4 regions of the Methylobacterium nigriterrae genome follow, and region 2 is predicted to be linked to each of the others. Evidence: predicted binding sites of a transcription regulator. Region 2 holds the regulator's gene; each other region holds the start of a gene.

Region 1 (4,572 bases), on a different contig from region 2:
GCATGAAGACGAGGTTCCAGAATTCGAGGAAGCGGTCGCCGTCCTCGTCGGGCGAGCCGGGCGGGCCGCCCTGCAGCGCCGGGCCCTGGTCGATGAAGATCTCCGAGCATGGGCCGCAGGGGCCGGTATCGCCCATCTGCCAGAAATTGTCGGAGGTGCCGATCCGGATGATCCTGTCGTCGGCAAAGCCCGCGATCTTCCGCCAGAGGCCCGCGGCCTCGTCGTCGTCGGCGTAGACGGTGACGAGAAGACGGTCCTTCGACAGGCCGAACTCCCGCGTGATCAGCGTCCAGGCGAGCTCGATCGCCTCGGCCTTGAAGTAATCGCCGAAGGAGAAATTGCCGAGCATCTCGAAGAAGGTGTGATGGCGCGCCGTGTAGCCGACATTGTCGAGGTCGTTGTGCTTGCCACCCGCGCGGACGCATTTCTGCGCCGTGGTCGCCTTCGTGTAGGGCCGCTTCTCCACGCCCGTGAACACGTTCTTGAACTGCACCATGCCGGCGTTCGTGAACATCAGCGTGGGGTCGTTCTTCGGCACCAGCGAGGACGAGGGCAGCACGGCATGGCCGGCTTGCGCGAAGTAATCGAGGAAGGTCGACCGGATCTCGTTGACGCCGCTCATCGAAATTGACTCTTGTGGGCCTGGGCTTGCGCGCCGGGCTTCTGGCAAAGCCTGACCGCCTCATCCGCCCTCATAAGGACCGCCGCGCCGTAAGTCACGGCCGATGCGGGATCCGATCGACCGATGCCGCGTCGTCCCGGTCCGGTCGCTCCGCGCAGGACGGCGCGTCCGCGCCAGCCCACCTCCCGTGCGAGCTGGCGGTCGGATCGATGCTGGCGCCGATCCGACCGTCCCAGGATCGGGCGCCTCTCACCTCTTTCGTGCGGGAGAGGTCGAGTCCGCGGAACGCGGACCGGGTGAGGGGTGCGACATCTCCGGAGAGGTCGCACCACCCCTCACCCCGTCCCTCTCCCGGACGGGAGAGGGGACCCGCGCCCGGCCGGGAAGCGGCCGAGTTCGGCACCGACGGCCTCCGTGAACCGCCAAGCCCTCGCGGGAGGGTTTGAATCCGCTCGGGAGCGATTCAGGCCTCGCCCTCGTCGAGGTCGTCGGCGGTCGGCGTCGCGTTCTCGAGGATGCGCTCGGCGACGAGGCCCGAGTTCTGGCGGATCGCTCCCTCGATCTTGGCGGCGATCTCGGGATTGTCCCGCAGGAAGCCCTTGGCGTTCTCGCGGCCCTGGCCGAGGCGCTGGCTGGCATGCGAGAACCAGGCGCCCGACTTCTCCACGATCCCGGCCTTGACGCCGAGGTCGATCAGCTCGCCGACCTTGGACACGCCTTCGCCGAACATGATGTCGAACTCGACCTGCTTGAAGGGCGGCGCGACCTTGTTCTTGACGACCTTGACGCGGACCTGGTTGCCGATGGCCTCGTCGCGGTCCTTGAGCGTCGAGACGCGGCGGATATCGAGGCGCACGGAGGCGTAGAACTTCAGCGCGTTGCCGCCCGTGGTCGTCTCCGGCGAGCCGTACATCACGCCGATCTTCATGCGGATCTGGTTGATGAAGATCACCATGCACTTCGAGCGCGAGATCGAGCCCGTGAGCTTGCGCAGGGCCTGGCTCATCAGCCGGGCCTGGAGGCCGGGCTGCGAATCGCCCATCTCTCCCTCGATCTCCGCCCGCGGCGTCAGGGCCGCCACAGAGTCGACCACCAGCACGTCGATGGCGCCGGAGCGCACCAGCGTGTCGGTGATCTCGAGCGCCTGCTCGCCCGTGTCGGGCTGCGAGATCAGGAGGTCGTCGAGGTTCACGCCGAGCTTGCGCGCGTAGACCGGGTCGAGGGCGTGCTCGGCGTCCACGAAGGCGCAGACGCCGCCCTTCTTCTGGGCCTCCGCGATGGTGTGGAGCGCGAGCGTGGTCTTACCCGAGGATTCCGGCCCGTAGATCTCGATGACGCGCCCGCGCGGCAGGCCGCCGACGCCGAGCGCGATGTCGAGGCCCAGCGACCCGGTCGAGACCGTCTCGACCTCGGCGACCTTGTCGGTCTTGCCGAGCCGCATGATCGAGCCCTTTCCGAAGGCGCGCTCGATCTGGGACAGGGCGGCATCGATCGCCTTCGACTTGTCCTTGTCCATGCTGGGCGTATCCACCACTTTCAACGCGGGCTGAGCCATCTCTCGCCATCCTTATGAAGGGGAAAGGCGCCGTTCTCAATGCGCCCGGGATGACGAATTTGTACATGTTTTGTTCTCATTCGGCAAGGGGCGCGATCCGCCTTGCGGGGCTGTTCAGGCCGACATCGTCCGCTTCACGGTCTCGACGAGCTGCTTCAGGCTGAAGGGCTTGGGCAGGAAGTTGAAGGTCTCGCCCTCGGGCAGGTTCTTGCGGAACGCATCCTCGGCGTAGCCCGACACGAAGATGACCTTAAGCTCCGGACGGTGCTTGCGAATCTCCCGCAGCAACGTCGGTCCGTCCATCTCGGGCATGACCACGTCGGATACGACGAGGTCGATCTCGTGGTTCCCCTCGCCGACGATCCGCAGCGCCTCGAGCCCCGAGGCGGCCTCGAGCACGGTGTAGCCCCGGGCCGAGAGCGCCCGGCTGTTGACGGCGCGGACCGGGTCCTCGTCCTCGACGAGCAGGATGGTCCCCTGCCCGGTATGGTCGGCCGCGGGCTTGCGCGGTTCGACCTTCGCGGGCTCCGCCATCGCGCCGTCGGGCGATTCTTGCCCCGGCGGCGCCTCGGCCGCCCCGCCCGGCCCGACCGTAGGCGCCTGCGCGGCGAGCTTCGGCAGCGTCGCGGGCGGAGCCGTCTCTGGCTCCGCCTCGACGGCCGGCTCGTGGCGCGGCAGGTAGATACGGAAGGCCGTGCCCTCCCCGACCGTCGAGCGCACGTCGACGGTGCCGCCGCTCTGCTTGATGATGCCGAAGACCGTGGAGAGGCCGAGACCCGTACCCTTGCCGATCTCCTTCGTCGTGAAGAACGGCTCGAAGATCTTCTCCATCAGCTCAGGCGGGATGCCCTCGCCGGTATCGAGCACTTCGATCAGCACGTGGTCGCCGGCCGGCGCGACGGCGCGAGCCTCCGGGCCGTCGCCGGCATCCGGGACGTTGGCGGTGCGGATCATCAGCCGGCCGCCCTCTGGCATCGCGTCGCGCGCGTTGACCGCGAGGTTCACGATGACTTGCTCGAACTGGTTGACGTCCGCCTTCACGGGCCAGATGTCGCGGCCGTGCTTCAGCTCGAGATCGACCCGCTCGCCCAGCAGCCGCTTCAGCAGGAGCGTGAGCTCGGACAGCGCCTCGCCGACATTCATCACCTCGGGACGCAGGGTCTGGCGGCGCGAGAAGGCGAGGAGCTGGCGTACGAGACCCGCCGCCCGGTTCGCGTTCTGCTTGATCTGCATGATGTCCTGGAACGCGGGGTCGGTCGGCTTGTGGCTCGCGATCAGGAGGTCCGAGTAGCCGATGATCGCCTGGAGGACGTTGTTGAAGTCGTGCGCGATGCCGCCGGCGAGCTGGCCGACCGTATCCATCTTCTGGGTCTGCGCGACCTGCTGCTCCAGCTGGCGCTGCGCGGTGGTGTCGAGGGCGTAGAGGATGACGCGCTCGCGGTCGGTCTCGTCGAGGCCCTTGTCGGCCGCCGAGCCCTCGCCCCCGGCCGGGCTCAGCCAGACGCGGGCGGAGCGGTTTCCGTTGCCCGTCAGCGAGACCTCGATGGGCTGCACGTCGCTGAGCCCGCTCGCCGCCTTGCCAAGGGCCGCCTCCAGGGTGCCGCGGTCGCGCTCGATCACGGATTCGCCCATGGTCGGCTCGGCGCCGACCTCGCCCGTGCTGCCCTCGATCGCCTGTCTGGGCATCGCGCCGAAGAGGCGTGCGAAGGAGGCGTTCGCCCGGGCGATGTGGCCCGCCCGGTCGAGAGTCGCGATCGCGATCGGCGAGTTGTTGAGGAAGCGGGCGAGGCGTACCTCGGCGGCCCGCTGCGGCTCGTCGAACTCCGCGCCGGCCGAGCGGTTGATCACGAAGGTCCGCGAGGAGCCGGGCTTCCCGTCCTTGCCGAAAGCGACGCGGTGATAGAGCCGGGCGGGCAGCGAGTGCCCGTTGCGGCGGCGCAGGTCGAGGTCGAAGCGGTCGGTGCGCACCTCGCCGGGCAGGCCGGCCGTGCTGGTCAGCATGTCGGCGCCGGGTGCGATCTCGGAGAGGTGCGGGCCGCCCGGCCCGACGGTGGCGAGATCGTAGCCGAGCCAAGAGGCCAGGGTCGCATTCATGTAGACGATTGTCCCAGCCGGATCGATCGACAGGAAGCCCGCCGGTGCGTGGTCGAGGTAATCGATCGCGTGCTGAAGTTCCTGGAAGACGTTCTCCTGGCGCTCGCGCTCGTGGGTGATGTCGCTCACCGTCCAGAGCGAGGCGTTGCGGCGCGGGCGCGGCACCGCCCGTACCATGATGCGGAACCACGCGAATTCCCGCTCGGCGGTGCCGCTCGGCGGCGGCGCCATCCGGATTTCCTCGGTGTGGCTGCGCCCGTCGCGGGCGGCCTGCGCGAGGCGATAGACCGCCTCGGAGACC
Region 2 (4,572 bases):
GCGCCCCGGCGGCTACGATTTCGCCCGAGACGCCTACTTTCGCGGAATCGGCGCCGTGGGCTCGCTGACGGGCAAGATCGAGGTTCGGCCACCACCGGGGCCGGTGCCGCTCGGGCTTCGAGCGGCGGCCACGATCGACGACGCGCGCAACGCCCTGACCCGACGCATCACCGACGCCAACGGCGGCCAGGCCGGGGCCGTGGCCGCGGCGCTCGTCACCGGCAAGCGCGGCCTGATCACGCAGGAGACGAATGATATCCTGCGGACGGCCGGGATCTATCATGTCGTGTCGATATCTGGGCTGCACATGGTTCTGGCGGCTGGCGTCGTGTTCTGGTTTGTGCGAGCCATTCTCGCCCTGGTTCCGATCCTAGCCCTCCGTCTGCCGATCAAGAAGATCGCCGCCGGCTTCGCAATGGTCGGGGTGACCGCCTACTGCGCCTTTTCCGGTTGGGATATCGCCGCCGAGCGGTCACTGATCATGACCTTGATCATGCTCGGAGCGATCCTGGTCGACAGGCCAGCGCTCAGCATGCGCAATCTCGCACTCGCGGCAATCGTGGCCCTGGCGCGCGAGCCGGAGGGCTTGCTCGGACCAAGCTTCCAGATGTCGTTCGGCGCCGTCGCCGGCCTGATTGCCTGCTCGCGCTGGCTCGATGGGCGCCTGTTCCGGCGGGAGGGTGCCGGAGCGATCGGCCGAGCCATCGCCGTTGTGGCGTCCGCCGTGGTGGGTACGCTGCTCACCACGCTTGTCGCGCAGATCGCGACGGCTCCCTTCGCGACGTATCACTTCCAGACGATCCAGCCCTTTGGCCTGGTGGGCAATGCACTCACGCTGCCGCTCGTGTCGCTCGCCGTCATGCCCGCCGCCGTGATCGGCATCCTCGCCTATCCCCTCGCGCTCGATCAGCCGGTGTGGTGGCTGATGGGGCTCGCCGTGCGCGGCATGCTGTCGATCTCGACCTGGATCGGCGGTTTCGGTCAAGCCAACTTGGTGGTGCCCGCTTTCGGTACGGGTGCCATGGCGCTTCTCGCCGCCGGCCTCTTGCTGGCGACCCTGCCGGTCTCTCGATTGCGCTGGCTTGCTGTGCTCCCGGTAATGATCGGACTGGGCTTCGCCGCAAGTCCACAACGCTTCGATATCTTCATCGACCGCGACGGGAGCGGCGCGGCCGTCCGGGACCGCTCGGGACGCCTTGTCGTCCTCGGCCGACCCCCACCGTTTGTTCTGGAACAATGGTTGAAGGCCGATGGCGACGCCCGCAAGCCGGACGATTTGGCGCGAGGCGAATCCTGCGATCGACTCGGGTGTACGAGACGGACGGCCGACGGCCGACAGGTCGCATGGCTGCGGGACAAGCGCGGTTTCCCGGAAGACTGCGCCCGCGCCGACATCCTGATCACGACCCGAACGGCGCCGGCGGCCTGTGCTGCCAGCCTCGTGATCGACAGGGCCTATCTCGAACGCTTCGGGGCCACTGCGATCCGCTTCACCGCGAGCGGCCCAATCATCTCCCATGCGAGGCCGGCGAACGCATCGCTGCCATGGCGCTCCGGTCACCGGACAGGTCTCGAACAGAAGGCGTCCGTTCAGCTCAGGCTAACCAAGTCGCCCAGTCGACAAGCGGAGGATCCTGACGAGGCGGATGCAAGTACCGACAACCGCCCCGAAACCGTTCAGTAGCGCCGGACGAGACTCACAAGCCGACCTTGGATTTGAACGCGGTCCGGACCGAGGACACGCGTCTCGTAAGCCGGGTTGGCCGCCTCCAGCGCAATCGACGAGCCGCGTCGCCGAAGACGCTTCAAGGTCGCCTCCTCATCGTCGATCAGGGCCACGATGATGTCGCCCGTGTTCGCCGTATCCTGCTTGCGGATCACCACGAGATCGCCGTCCAGGATCCCGGCCTCGATCATCGAGTCGCCGCGGACTTCGAGAGCATAGTGCTCGCCGCCTGCCAGGAAGTCGGGCGACATCGTGATGGAGTGGCTCTGGTTCTGAATTGCCGAGATCGGCGTGCCCGCCGCGATGCGGCCCATCACCGGGATCGTCATGGCGCGACCGTTCTCGTCCGTCGCCTGCGTCATGGGGGTCTTGACGGACGGAATCTTCGCCCGACCACCCTCGACCACGCTCGGCGTGAATCGGCGAACCTCGCCGTTGCCGGCGCCGGCATTCGCACCTGAGAGACTCTCGGGCATCCGGATGACCTCGATCGCTCGCGCGCGATTGGGCAGGCGCCGGAGGAATCCCCGCTCCTCCAAAGCCGTGATCAGTCGATGGATGCCGGATTTCGACTTCAGATCGAGCGCGTCCTTCATCTCATCGAAGGAGGGGGGTACGCCGCTTTCCCGCATGCGCTGCTGGATGAAACGGAGCAGATCCAGCTGTTTACGCGTCAGCATTCCGCAGACTCATCGCTCAAGACGAGCGCCGGCATCGACGCTCGCGGAAACAAACCGCGAACACGTTAAACGTTCCACAAGTGTTCTGCAAGGGTTCGCCGTGGTGGAGGTGTCATCACCTCACGGTGCCCCTGCGCCGATACTCCGACCCGTCGATGGTCCGCCGAAACGTGATGCCAAGTCGTGCATGGGCACGGAGCCTTTAAAGAGCGCTATAGCCCCGCGGCCTAAGTGCTGCAGCGTGTCGCTCGGCAGCCGCATCCTGCTTCGAAGCAGAGAAATTCCCGTAAAAGAGTGTGATCAAGATCACATTCGGGATTTTGGTGGAAGCATACGATGATTTGAGAGCACGTTCAGCCTCTCGCATCGATGCAAGAACTTCGGCGTTCATCGTTCGAAATCAGGAGCATTATATGATCAAATTCGGCATGATTGCGGTTGCACTGACGATCGCTACGACGCTCATATGGCTGGCCTTGATGCCGCAGCCTTCTGTGCCTCAGGGCAGGGCGTCTGCAGGGATCGACATTCAGGAACTGACACGGCACACGCAAGCCACCACCAACTCGGCCTACGATGCCTTCTGATGGCCATCTGGCCGCGTTCGATCTTCAGCGAGGAAGGAGCAACCCAAGCTCAAAGGCTGGCCGCTGTTGCGCACAACGATGCCCGCGGGCGACCTTGGACAGACTATCGCCCGCGTGCGTGCCGCGCGCGTGGGCGCCGCCCGCTCTTGGTGACCAGCACCTTTATCGGCTCGGACATAATCGGCGGATTGTGCGGCACGTGGTCGGTATCCGCTAGCACGAGTTGGAGCGTGTGGGTGCCGAGCGGGAGCGTCACCTGAGCTTCGGTCTGCCCGAGCCCGAAATGCAAATGATTGAAATCATTCGGAATGCGTTCATCCGGCGAGCGCAGAGGCGCGTCGATCAGCAGATGGTGATGGCCGGTGTTCGCCTTGTCGAAGCCCGCTGGCGCCACGCCCATTCCGACGAGGCCGAACCGGATCGTTGTCTTGCGCGAGACCACTGCGCCGTTGTGAGGCTGCACGAAATAGACACGTGCTCCAGGGGGCGATGATCTCCGCACCGTCGGGGCCGCCGCTGCGGCCGCGCCCGCCGGCGCCTCGACGACCCGGACTTTCACGACGTCCGAGGCGACGGGCGGGTTGTGCGGGATATGATCCTTGTCGGCCAGCAGCAATTGCAGCGTGTGCTCGCCGGGCGGCAGGTCGATCTCCGCCTCGGTCTGGCCGGCTCCGAAATGCAGGTGATTGAAGTCGTTCGGAATCGGCCTGTCGACCGGCGGCATCGCAACGTCGATCAGCAGATGGTGGTGGCCCGAGTTGATGCGGTCCGATCCAGCCGGCGCCACGCCCATGTTCCGTAGCCCGAATCGAATCATCGCCTTGCGGGGCAGGACCGCGCCATCCTTGATGTCGATGAAATAGACGGCCGCGCCGGGCGCCGCCGGCGTCGGCCCGGCCTTGGTCTCCTGCGCGACGGCCGCTCCGGTGATCAGGAGCAGCGGAGCCGCGAGGCCGCAGCACCGGTGGACCCATCCCGATGACGCTCCCATCACATTCCTCCCGCTGCCAAGCATAGCATTGCGAAATGCCAATAGGCGCACGTTCCGTGGCCGCACGCCGAGCCGGAAAAAAGGCGTAGGACCCTCTAAAAAGAGCAATCTCCATACCCAAAAAGTTGTAATTACTGGCGATGGGCGCGTACCCAGAATACCAATACCCGTCGAACAGGCTACCGTAGCTCTATGCCCGGCGATTCGTCACGTTAGAATCGGTGGTCTCGGTGAGATGGATGATCCTCAGGCCGCCCCCGATGATAGGATTGATGTCCAAGAGATTTTGCCCTACGGCCGCCAGAAAATCCGACGCTCGGAGCGACGGTCGAGGCGCGCGCGACGCGACGGTTCGTCCTGCGGCTCGGAGAGCCCGGACCATGCTTGTCCGGTTGGCGTTGATCGCCGTCACCCTGCTGCTCGCCGACTTGGCTTCCGCGCAGGGAACCACGGGCACGGCACGGCGGTTCGCCCTGCTCATCGCGAACGTCCGTTATCCAGACGCCAATGTTCCACTGCCGACGGTGGGCAAGGACGCGCGATCCCTTGCCGATGAATTGCGGCGCAATGATTTCGACGTGGAGTTGC
Region 3 (4,572 bases), on a different contig from region 2:
TGCGCAATTCCGGGCTGGCGAATGGGCAAGGGCGGAGTTGGCGCCCGGAAGCGCCGACGGGCCGGCCGTGCGTGTCACGGCCCGGCCCGTCGGCTCCGAATCGGCGAATCGAGCCGCGCGGCCCTCACTCGGCTGCGGCGCGCCGGCCCGTCGGCGGTTCGGCGGCCGGGCGGCGGGCGAGCACGTCGCGGAGGAATCGCCCGGTATGGCTCTGCCTCGATCTCGCGATCTGCTCAGGGCTTCCCTCGGCCACCACGGTGCCGCCGCCGTCGCCGCCCTCGGGGCCCATGTCGATCACCCAGTCGGCGGTCTTGATGACTTCGAGGTTGTGCTCGATCACCACCACGGTGTTGCCCTGGTCGACGAGTTCGTGGAGCACCTCCATCAGCTTGGCGACGTCGTGGAAGTGCAGGCCCGTGGTCGGCTCGTCGAGGATATAGAGGGTGCGCCCCGTCGCGCGCTTGGCGAGCTCCTTCGAGAGCTTCACGCGCTGGGCTTCGCCGCCCGAGAGCGTCGTCGCCTGCTGGCCGACCCGCACGTAGTGCAACCCGACGCGGGCCAGCGTCTCCATCTTCTCGCGGATCGACGGCACCGCCTTGAACAGGTCGGCCGCCTCCTCGACCGTCATGTCGAGCACGTCGGCGATGGACTTGCCACGATACTTCACCTCCAGGGTCTCGCGGTCGTAGCGGCGGCCCTTGCAGACGTCGCAGGTGACGTAGACGTCGGGCAGGAAGTGCATCTCGATCTTGATGACGCCGTCGCCCGAGCAGGCCTCGCAGCGCCCGCCCTTCACGTTGAAGGAGAAGCGCCCCGGCTGGTAGCCGCGGGCCTTCGCCTCGGGCAGCCCCGCGAACCAGTCGCGGATCGGCGTGAAGGCGCCGATATAGGTGGCGGGGTTCGAGCGCGGCGTGCGCCCGATCGGCGACTGGTCGATGTCGATGACCTTGTCGAGATGCTCGAGCCCCTCCAGCCGCTCGTAGGGCGCCGGATGCTCCAGCGCCCCGTTCAGCTTCTTCGCCACCGCCTTGTAGAGCGTGTCGATCACGAGGGTCGACTTGCCGCCGCCCGAGACGCCCGTGATGCACGTGAAGGTCCCCAGCGGGATCTCGACTGACACGTCCTTCAGGTTGTTGCCGCGTGCGCCGACGAGCCTGAGCTTGCCCTTGCGGGCCTTGCGGCGGGCGACGGGGGTCCGCACCGTCAGCGCGCCCGTCAGGTACTTGGCGGTCAGCGAATCAGGATGAGCCAGCACCTCCTCGGGCGTGCCCTGCGCGATGATCTCGCCGCCGTGGATGCCCGCGCCCGGGCCGACATCGACGACGTAGTCGGCCTGCAGGATCGCGTCCTCGTCGTGCTCGACGACGATCACCGAGTTGCCGAGGTCGCGCAGGCGCTTCAGCGTGCCGAGCAGGCGCTCGTTGTCGCGCTGGTGCAGGCCGATCGAGGGCTCGTCCAGCACGTAGAGCACGCCAGTCAGCCCCGATCCGATCTGCGAGGCGAGGCGGATGCGCTGGCTCTCGCCGCCCGACAGCGAGCCCGAACCGCGGCTGAGCGTCAGGTACTCGAGCCCGACGTCGATGAGGAAGGTGAGGCGGTCGCGGATCTCCTTGAGGATCCGGACCGCGATCTCGTTCTGCTTCCGCGTCAGGCTCTCGGGCAGCGCCGAGAACCAGCCATGCGCCTCGCGCACCGAGAGCGCCGTCACCGCGCCGATATCCTGCATCGCGATCTTGACGGCGAGCGCCTCGGGCTTGAGGCGCTTGCCGGCGCAGGCCTCGCAGGGCGTCTCGCCCATGAAGCGGGCGATGTCGTCGCGCGAGGCGTCGCTCTCGGTCTCCTTGTAGCGGCGCTCCAGGTTCGGGATCACGCCCTCGAAGGGCTTGTTCACCGCGTAGGCGCGCAGGCCGTCGTTGTAGTCGAAGCGGATCGACTGCCGGCCCGAGCCGTACAGGACGGCGCTCTGCGCCTCCTCGGGCAGGTCGGCCCAGGCCACGGTGGTCTTGAATCCGTAGTGCCGGGCGAGCGCGTCGAGGGTCTGCCCGTAATAGGGCGAGGTCGATTTCGCCCAGGGCGCGACCGCGCCCCGCTTGAGGCTGAGGCTCGGGTCCGAGATCACGAGCTCGGGATCGATCCGCATCTCGTGGCCGATGCCGCCGCAGGTCGGGCAGGCGCCGAAGGGATTGTTGAACGAGAACAGGCGCGGCTCGATCTCCGCGATGGTGAAGCCCGACACCGGACAGGCGAAGCGCGACGAGAAGGTGATGGCCTGCGGGCTCTCGCGCGGGCCGTCGCCCTCGGGCGCGTCGGCGAACTCGACCACGGCGACGCCGTCGGCGAGCTCCAGCGCCGTCTCGAACGACTCGGCGAGCCGCGAGCCGATATCGGCCCGCACCACGATCCGGTCGACCACGACGTCGATGTCGTGCTTGAGCTTCTTGTCGAGCTTCGGCACGTCGTCGATCGGGTATTGCTCGCCGTCGATGCGCAGCCGCTGGAAGCCCTTCTTCTGGAACTCGGCGATCTCCTTGCGGTACTCGCCCTTGCGTCCCCGGACGACCGGCGCCAGCAGGTAGAGCCGGGTCTTCTCGGGCAGCGCCAGGACCCGGTCGACCATCTGGCTCACGGTCTGGCTCTCGATCGGGAGCCCCGTGGCCGGCGAGTAGGGGATGCCGACCCGCGCCCAGAGCAGGCGCATGTAGTCGTAGATCTCCGTCACCGTGCCGACGGTGGAGCGCGGGTTCTTCGAGGTGGTCTTCTGCTCGATGGAGATGGCCGGCGAGAGCCCGTCGATCTGGTCGACATCGGGCTTCGACATCATCTCCAGGAACTGGCGGGCATAGGCCGAGAGCGACTCGACGTAGCGGCGCTGGCCCTCGGCGTAGATCGTGTCGAAGGCGAGCGAGGACTTGCCGGAGCCCGACAGGCCCGTGAAGACCACGAGCCTGTCGCGCGGGATCGTCAGGTCGATGTTCTTGAGGTTGTGCTCGCGCGCGCCCCGCACCGCGATCACCCGGGCGTCGCGAGCCCCGTCGAACAAGGCCTCGAGCCTGTCATCCGCCTCGGCCCCGCGCCGCGCATCCGGCCTCGATGAAGGCTTGGTCGTCGGCTTGGTTGTCCGCCTGGTCGCCGCCTCGGCGTTCGTCCTGGCATCGCGCGCGGGCTCGCGCTTGGCATCCTTGGCGTCGGCTTCGGCTCGGGCTCTGGCCATGGGGCGGCAGGTCTCTTTGCAGTCTTCGAATCGGCGCGAACGCGGGACGGGCCCCCGGCCAGGACGCGGGCCCTAGCTAGAACAAACACGGTACACGGGCAATATTGCGACGAGGCCGGGTCAACGGGAGGTGCGAAGGCGCGGTTCCCGCCGAGGATGTAGGTATCGGCCGTCCGCTTCCCAACCCGGCGCCGGCCCCGGCGTCGGGGCGGCCCGTGCCGGAGCGGCGGAGGACGGGCGGGAACCGCCGGCAGACGGTGCGAAGACCCGGAGCGGTGACGCGATAAGCTTCAGAAGACTGAAAAACATGCACTTGTTTTCGTCATATGCTTCAAAATTAAGCATTACCTCGGCCGGAAACCAAGAATTTACGGACTCGCGCCGATTCAACTCTCCGTAGCGTAACCGAAGTTCGGTGCAGACATGATGGTGGGTGGTTTCGTCGGGTCCCTGCGCGGGCGCATCCTGGCCGTGGCGCTCGCGCCCTGCCTCGCCTTCGCGGCGGTCGCGGGGCTCGCGATCTCGGACCGCATGGCCCAGCGCGCCGACATGGCCGAGGTCCAGGACCTCGTCGGCCTCGCCTCCAGGGTCAGCGCCTTCGTGCACGAGGCGCAGCGGGAGCGGGGCGCCTCGAGCCTGTTCCTCGGCTCGAAGGGCACGCAGTTCAAGGCCGAGCTCGGCGCGCAGCGCGCCCGCACCGACGCGGCGCGGGCGGTCCTCGCCGGGGCCCTCTCCGAGGCTGGCACGATGGGGTTCGGGCCCATCCTCGCGCGCCGGGCGGGCCAGCTCCGCGACGGCCTCGGGCAGGTCGAGGCGCACCGGGCCTCGGTCGACGCCCTGCAGCCGGCCCCGTCCCAGAGCATGGCCTTCTACACCGGCCTGGTCGGCCAGGGCCTCGGCATCGTGCGGGAGATGCAGAACGTCGCGGCCCATGTCGGCATCGCCAACCGGGTCGGGACCTACGCCGCCTTCCTGTCCCTGAAGGAATTCGCCGGCCAGGAGCGCGCCGCGGTCTCCGCCGCCTTCGCGGCGGGCAGCTTCGACCTCGCGGGCCTGCAGCGGCTTGCCACGCTCGCGGCGAACCAGGCGACCTTCGAGGGAGTGTTCCGCCTGCAGGCCGACCCGGCCCAGCTCGACGCCTTCGCGGCGAGCGAGGGCGGCGAGGCGGCGCGCGAGGTGGCGCGCCTGCGCGGGCTCGCCCTCGGCACGATGCCGGGCGAGGCGCTGGCCTTCCGCGACAGTCCCCTCTGGTTCAAGCTCGCCACCCAGCGCATCGACGGCCTCAAGGCCGTCGAGGACCGGCTCACCGGCGACCTGAGAGCCGCCGCCGGCGCCGTGCGCGAGGCCGCGGACCGCAGCCT
Region 4 (4,572 bases), on a different contig from region 2:
CAACCTGGACTTGCCAATGCGCTTTTTCACGAAACCTGTATTGCTGCGTCGCTCCTCGAGTTACCAAGCCAATCGCAAGCGGGCGCGCAGGTTCCACCGCGCCGCGCAAAGTCTGTGGAGAGCGCCCGTGGTGATGGTAGGCGCGCGGAGCTGATCTGACGCATGCAATGCCCGCACCATGCCCACAGCCAGACGACGGCGGCATGACTCCGCGGGCCGGGCGGTGCGGCCGATCGGCCACGGAGCGTGCGATCGAGACGGGATGGGCTCAGGCGCGATGTGAGCGCGTGCGGCAGTCGGGATGGCACGGCATCCTGCACGACCTCAGCCCTTGCTCGCCTGGTTCAGGCGATGCCGACGGCCCTGCCGCCCCCGAAGTCCGGGCTTGGCCGGCGGGACGCCTCACCCTGGTTGGATGAAGCTGTCGAGAACCATCTTGCGGCCGGCCTTGTCGAAGTCAACGGTGAGCTTGTTGCCGTCGACGCCCGCCACCGTGCCGGGACCGAACTTGGTGTGGAAGACGCGCATGCCGCCCGAGAAGGCGGAGGGGCTGCCCGTCGACTTGGCGATCAGCTCGCCCTCGATCTGGCGCGGCCCGCCGGAACGCTGCCCGCCGCGCCCGCCCGTGCCCGGCCCGAAGGCGCGGCCGGAGGCGGCCGTATTCGCCTGCGCCCGCTGCCAGCCGGGCGTCGCGTAGGAGGAGCCGAAGGGCGCCGGATTGCGATCGAAGCGCGAGGCGCCGGCGGCGAAATGCGCGGGCGCCTCCACCACGTCGACGCTCGCCTCCGGCAATTCGTCGATGAAGCGGGAGGGAATCGTCGACGACCACAGCCCGTGGATCCGCCGGTTGACGGCGAAGGACAGCTTGGCGCGCTTGCGCGCCCGGGTCAGGCCGACATGGGCGAGGCGCCGCTCCTCCTCGAGCCCGGCGCGGCCGCTCTCGTCGAGAGCGCGCTGGTTCGGGAACAGGCCGTCCTCCCAGCCCGGCAGGAACACGGTGTCGAACTCGAGTCCCTTGGCCGCGTGCAGCGTCATCAGGCTGACGCGCTCGGCTCCCTCAGCCTCGCTCGCGTCCATGACGAGGGCGACGTGCTCCAGGAAGCCCGCGAGGTCGGGGAACTCCTCCATGGAGCGGACGAACTCCTTGAGGTTCTCGAGCCGCCCCGCGGCATCGGCCGAGCGGTCCTTCTGCCACATCTCGGTGTAGCCGGATTCCTCCAGGATCGTCTGGGCGACCTCGGAATGCGGCATCGTCTCGACCGACCGCGCCCAACGCGAAAAACTCTCGACAAGGGCGCGCAGCGTCGAGCGCACGCGCGGCTTCAGCTCGTCGGTCTCGATCAGCTTGCGGGCGGCCAGCAGCAGCGGCACCCGCTCGGCCCGCGCGTAGGCATGGAGCTGCTGGAGCGTCGCGTCGCCGAGGCCCCGCTTCGGCGTGTTGATGATGCGCTCGAAGGCGAGGTCGTCGGCGGGATTCGCGGTGATGCGCAGATACGCCAGCGCGTCGCGGATCTCGGCCCGCTCGTAGAAGCGCGGCCCGCCGATCACCCGGTAGGGCAGGCCGAGCTGGACGAAGCGATCCTCGATCTCGCGCATCTGCGCCGAGATCCTGACCAGCACGGCGATCTCCGAGAGGGGGTGGCCCTTGGCCTGGAGCGATTCGATCGACTCGGCGAGAAGCCGCGCCTCCTCCTCCGAATCCCAGGCGCCGGTGACCGTCACCCGCTCGCCCGCCACGTCCTCGGTGCGCAGGGTCTTGCCGAGGCGGCCCTCGTTCCGGGCGATGAGGCCGGAGGCGGCGGCGAGGATGTGGCCGGTCGAGCGGTAGTTGCGCTCCAGGCGGATGACGGCCGCGCCCGGGAAATCGTGCTCGAAGCGCAGGATGTTGTCGACCTCGGCGCCCCGCCAGCCGTAGATCGACTGGTCGTCGTCGCCTACGCAGGCGACGTTGCGGTGGCCCTGCGCCAGGAGCCGCAGCCAGAGGTACTGGGCGACGTTGGTGTCCTGGTACTCGTCGACGAGGATGTAGCGGAAGCGGCCCTGATAGTTTTCCAGCACGTCCCCGTTCTCGCGCCAGAGTTTGAGGCAGAGGAGCAGGAGGTCGCCGAAATCGACGGCGTTCAGGGTCGCCAGACGCGCCTGATAGGCACTGTAGAGGGCGCCGCCCTTGCCGAACGCGAAGGCGCCGGCCTCGCCGGGCGGCACCTGCTCGGGCGAGAGGCCCCGGTTCTTCCAGCCGTCGATGGCATGGCCGAGCGCGCGCGCCGGCCAGCGCTTCTCGTCGATGTTCTGGTCGGCGATGACCTGCTTCATCAGGCGGAGCTGGTCGTCGGTGCCGAGGATCGTGAAATCCGATCTCAGCCCGACAAGCTCGGCGTGCCGGCGCAGGATCTTGGTGCCGATGGCGTGGAAGGTGCCGAGCCAGGGCATGCCTTCGCCCGCCGGGCCGATCAGACCGCCGATGCGCGCCTTCATTTCGCGCGCGGCCTTGTTCGTGAAGGTCACCGCCAGGATGTCGAAGGGCCGCGCCTTGGCAGTGGCGATCAGGTGGGCGATCCGGGTCGTCAGCACCCGCGTCTTGCCAGTGCCCGCGCCCGCGAGCACGAGGACCGGCCCGTCCGTCGTCTCGACGGCGCGGCGCTGCTCGGGGTTCAGCCCCTCGAGGTAGGCGGCGGCGCTCGGCTTCAGTCCCGCCATGGCGCGGGCGGCGAGCGAGGTCTGGGCGCGCTGGGCGCCCCCGTCGGGTCCGGGCGTCGCCGCCGCATCGGAGGGCTTCTGCATGCGGCCCTCACTGGACCAAAACGCGAACGGCGTCGAGGCCTGGGCCGCGCGGTACCGTCGCGGGCCGGAACCTGCGGGGCCCCCGAGGCGTCCTCTCTGCGAACCGCCGAGAGATGAGACCCGCCATGCGCCTCGTGCCGATCGCCGCCCTCGCCCTGCTGGCGAGCTTCCCCGCCCTCGCCCAGGGGGTCCAGGGCGGGAACATCAACAGCATGAACAACTCCCTGTCGCAGCAGAGCCAGATGCGCGAGATGCGCCAGCAGCAGACCACCCAGCAGAACCAGCTGCGCATGCAGAACCAGCGCAACGAACTGTTCCAGCCGAACCCGGCTCCCGGCCCGACCGTCGTGCCGCGGCGCTGAGCCGACGCACCGGGCGGATCGGGGCGGATTGGGCGCGAAGCCCGGCTCCGCTATGCTATGTCCGATCCGGGGGCACGGGTCGGCCAGCCTGCGGGCGCCGGACGCGGCATCGTGCACCCGCGGAATCCACCCCGGAGCACGGGGCGTGAGGCGGAACCAACACGGTGCGTGACATCCTGACCGCGCTCGCGGGCGCCGTCATCCTGATCCTCGTCGCGGCGCTCGCCGTCCCGCCCTTCATCGACTGGCAGGGGCAGCGCGCCGCCGTCGACCGGGCGATCAGCCGCTCCCTGAACCTGCCCGTCCGAAGCGAGGGCCGCATCGAGGTGCGCCTCCTGCCCTCTCCGCGCCTGCGCGTCGACCGGCTCCGCCTCGGCGACGAGCCGGGCAAGCCCGCCCTCGACGCGCGCTTCGTCAAGGCCGAGATCGCCCTGACGCCGCTCCTGAAGGGCGAGTTCCGCTTCACCGAGACCCGGATCGGCCGTGCCGAGGTGCGGCTGCCGGTCACCGAGGGCGACGCGATCCTGCTGCCGCCGGATCTCTCGGAGACCCTGCGCGGGCGCGATCTCGCGATCGAGGACCTGCGCATCCAGCAATTCCTGCTGACGACCCTCGTGCCCGCGACCGGGCGCACCGACCAGGTCGGCGCGGAGAACCTGCGCCTGCAGGCGCCGAGCCTCGCGGGACCCTGGCGGGTCGAGGGGACGAGCGGGGGCGTCCCCTTCCGGTTCGCCAGCGGGGAACCGGCTCAGGACGGCAGCGTGAGCGTCAAGCTCTCGGGCGGCGGCGACACGCAGCCCCGCTTCGAGGCGGATGCGCGCATCGCTCTGGTGCCGCTCGATCCCGCCGCGGCGCAGCCGGGCCAGACCCGCGCGCTCGTGCCCGAATCGGAGGGCTCGGCCCGGCTCGTCGTCGGCCCGCCGACCCAGGCGGCGGGCGCCTACCTGCCCTTCGCCCTCGGCGGCAAGTTCAAGGCCCGGGGGCCGATCGCCCGCTTCGAGGGCGTCAACGCCGAGATCGACCCGGGCGGCCAGGCGATCCGGCTCGCCGGGACCGGCCAGATCGACCTGCGCAACTGGCGCGCCGGACTGAACCTCGAGGCACGCCGGGTCGATCTCGACGCCTTCCTGCTGTCGACGGCGGGCCGGGCGCTCGTCGCGCGCGGCGTGCCGAGGGGGCTCGCCAAGGGCAGCATCGGCCTTCCCGTGATGCTCGACCTCGATCTCGCCGTCGAGAGCGTCGCTCTGGGCCTCGAGGATTGGTCGAACCTGAAGCTCGGCGGTACCCTCGACCGGACCGGCGGCTTCCTGCTGCGCCGGTTCCGCGCGCAGGCGCCTGGGGCGGCAAGCCTCGCGGGCAGCGGCGAGATCGACACCGAGCCCGGCCCCCGCTTCACTGGCGAGGTCTCCCTCGCGGCGCCGGCCTCCGA

What was found. Region 2 encodes LexA, which represses DNA repair genes until DNA is damaged. Its sites were predicted from a motif close to TGTTCNNNNTGTGTTCNG; they were not measured.
Region 1: the regulator LexA is predicted to act here: its motif matches at 2,238-2,255, upstream of recA (recombinase RecA).
Region 3: the regulator LexA is predicted to act here: its motif matches at 3,289-3,306, upstream of uvrA (excinuclease ABC subunit UvrA).
Region 4: the regulator LexA is predicted to act here: its motif matches at 2,793-2,810, upstream of WDW90_RS10430 (ATP-dependent helicase).

The regions. Positions count from the first base shown of each region.
Region 1 is NZ_JBAWTG010000025.1:57,794-62,365, reverse strand. It holds gene alaS (alanine--tRNA ligase) at 1-622, opposite strand, end outside; gene recA (recombinase RecA) at 1,086-2,177, opposite strand; gene cckA (cell cycle histidine kinase CckA) at 2,292-4,572, opposite strand, start outside.
Region 2 is NZ_JBAWTG010000008.1:8,099-12,670, forward strand. It holds gene WDW90_RS07070 (ComEC/Rec2 family competence protein) at 1-1,684, shown strand, start outside; gene lexA (transcriptional repressor LexA) at 1,678-2,406, opposite strand; gene WDW90_RS07080 (hypothetical protein) at 2,703-2,993, shown strand; gene WDW90_RS07085 (DUF4399 domain-containing protein) at 3,097-3,984, opposite strand; gene WDW90_RS07090 (SUMF1/EgtB/PvdO family nonheme iron enzyme) at 4,365-4,572, shown strand, end outside.
Region 3 is NZ_JBAWTG010000035.1:26,055-30,626, reverse strand. It holds gene uvrA (excinuclease ABC subunit UvrA) at 125-3,211, opposite strand; gene WDW90_RS18600 (methyl-accepting chemotaxis protein) at 3,635-4,572, shown strand, end outside.
Region 4 is NZ_JBAWTG010000014.1:62,618-67,189, reverse strand. It holds gene WDW90_RS10430 (ATP-dependent helicase) at 403-2,781, opposite strand; gene WDW90_RS10425 (hypothetical protein) at 2,907-3,143, shown strand; gene WDW90_RS10420 (AsmA family protein) at 3,308-4,572, shown strand, end outside.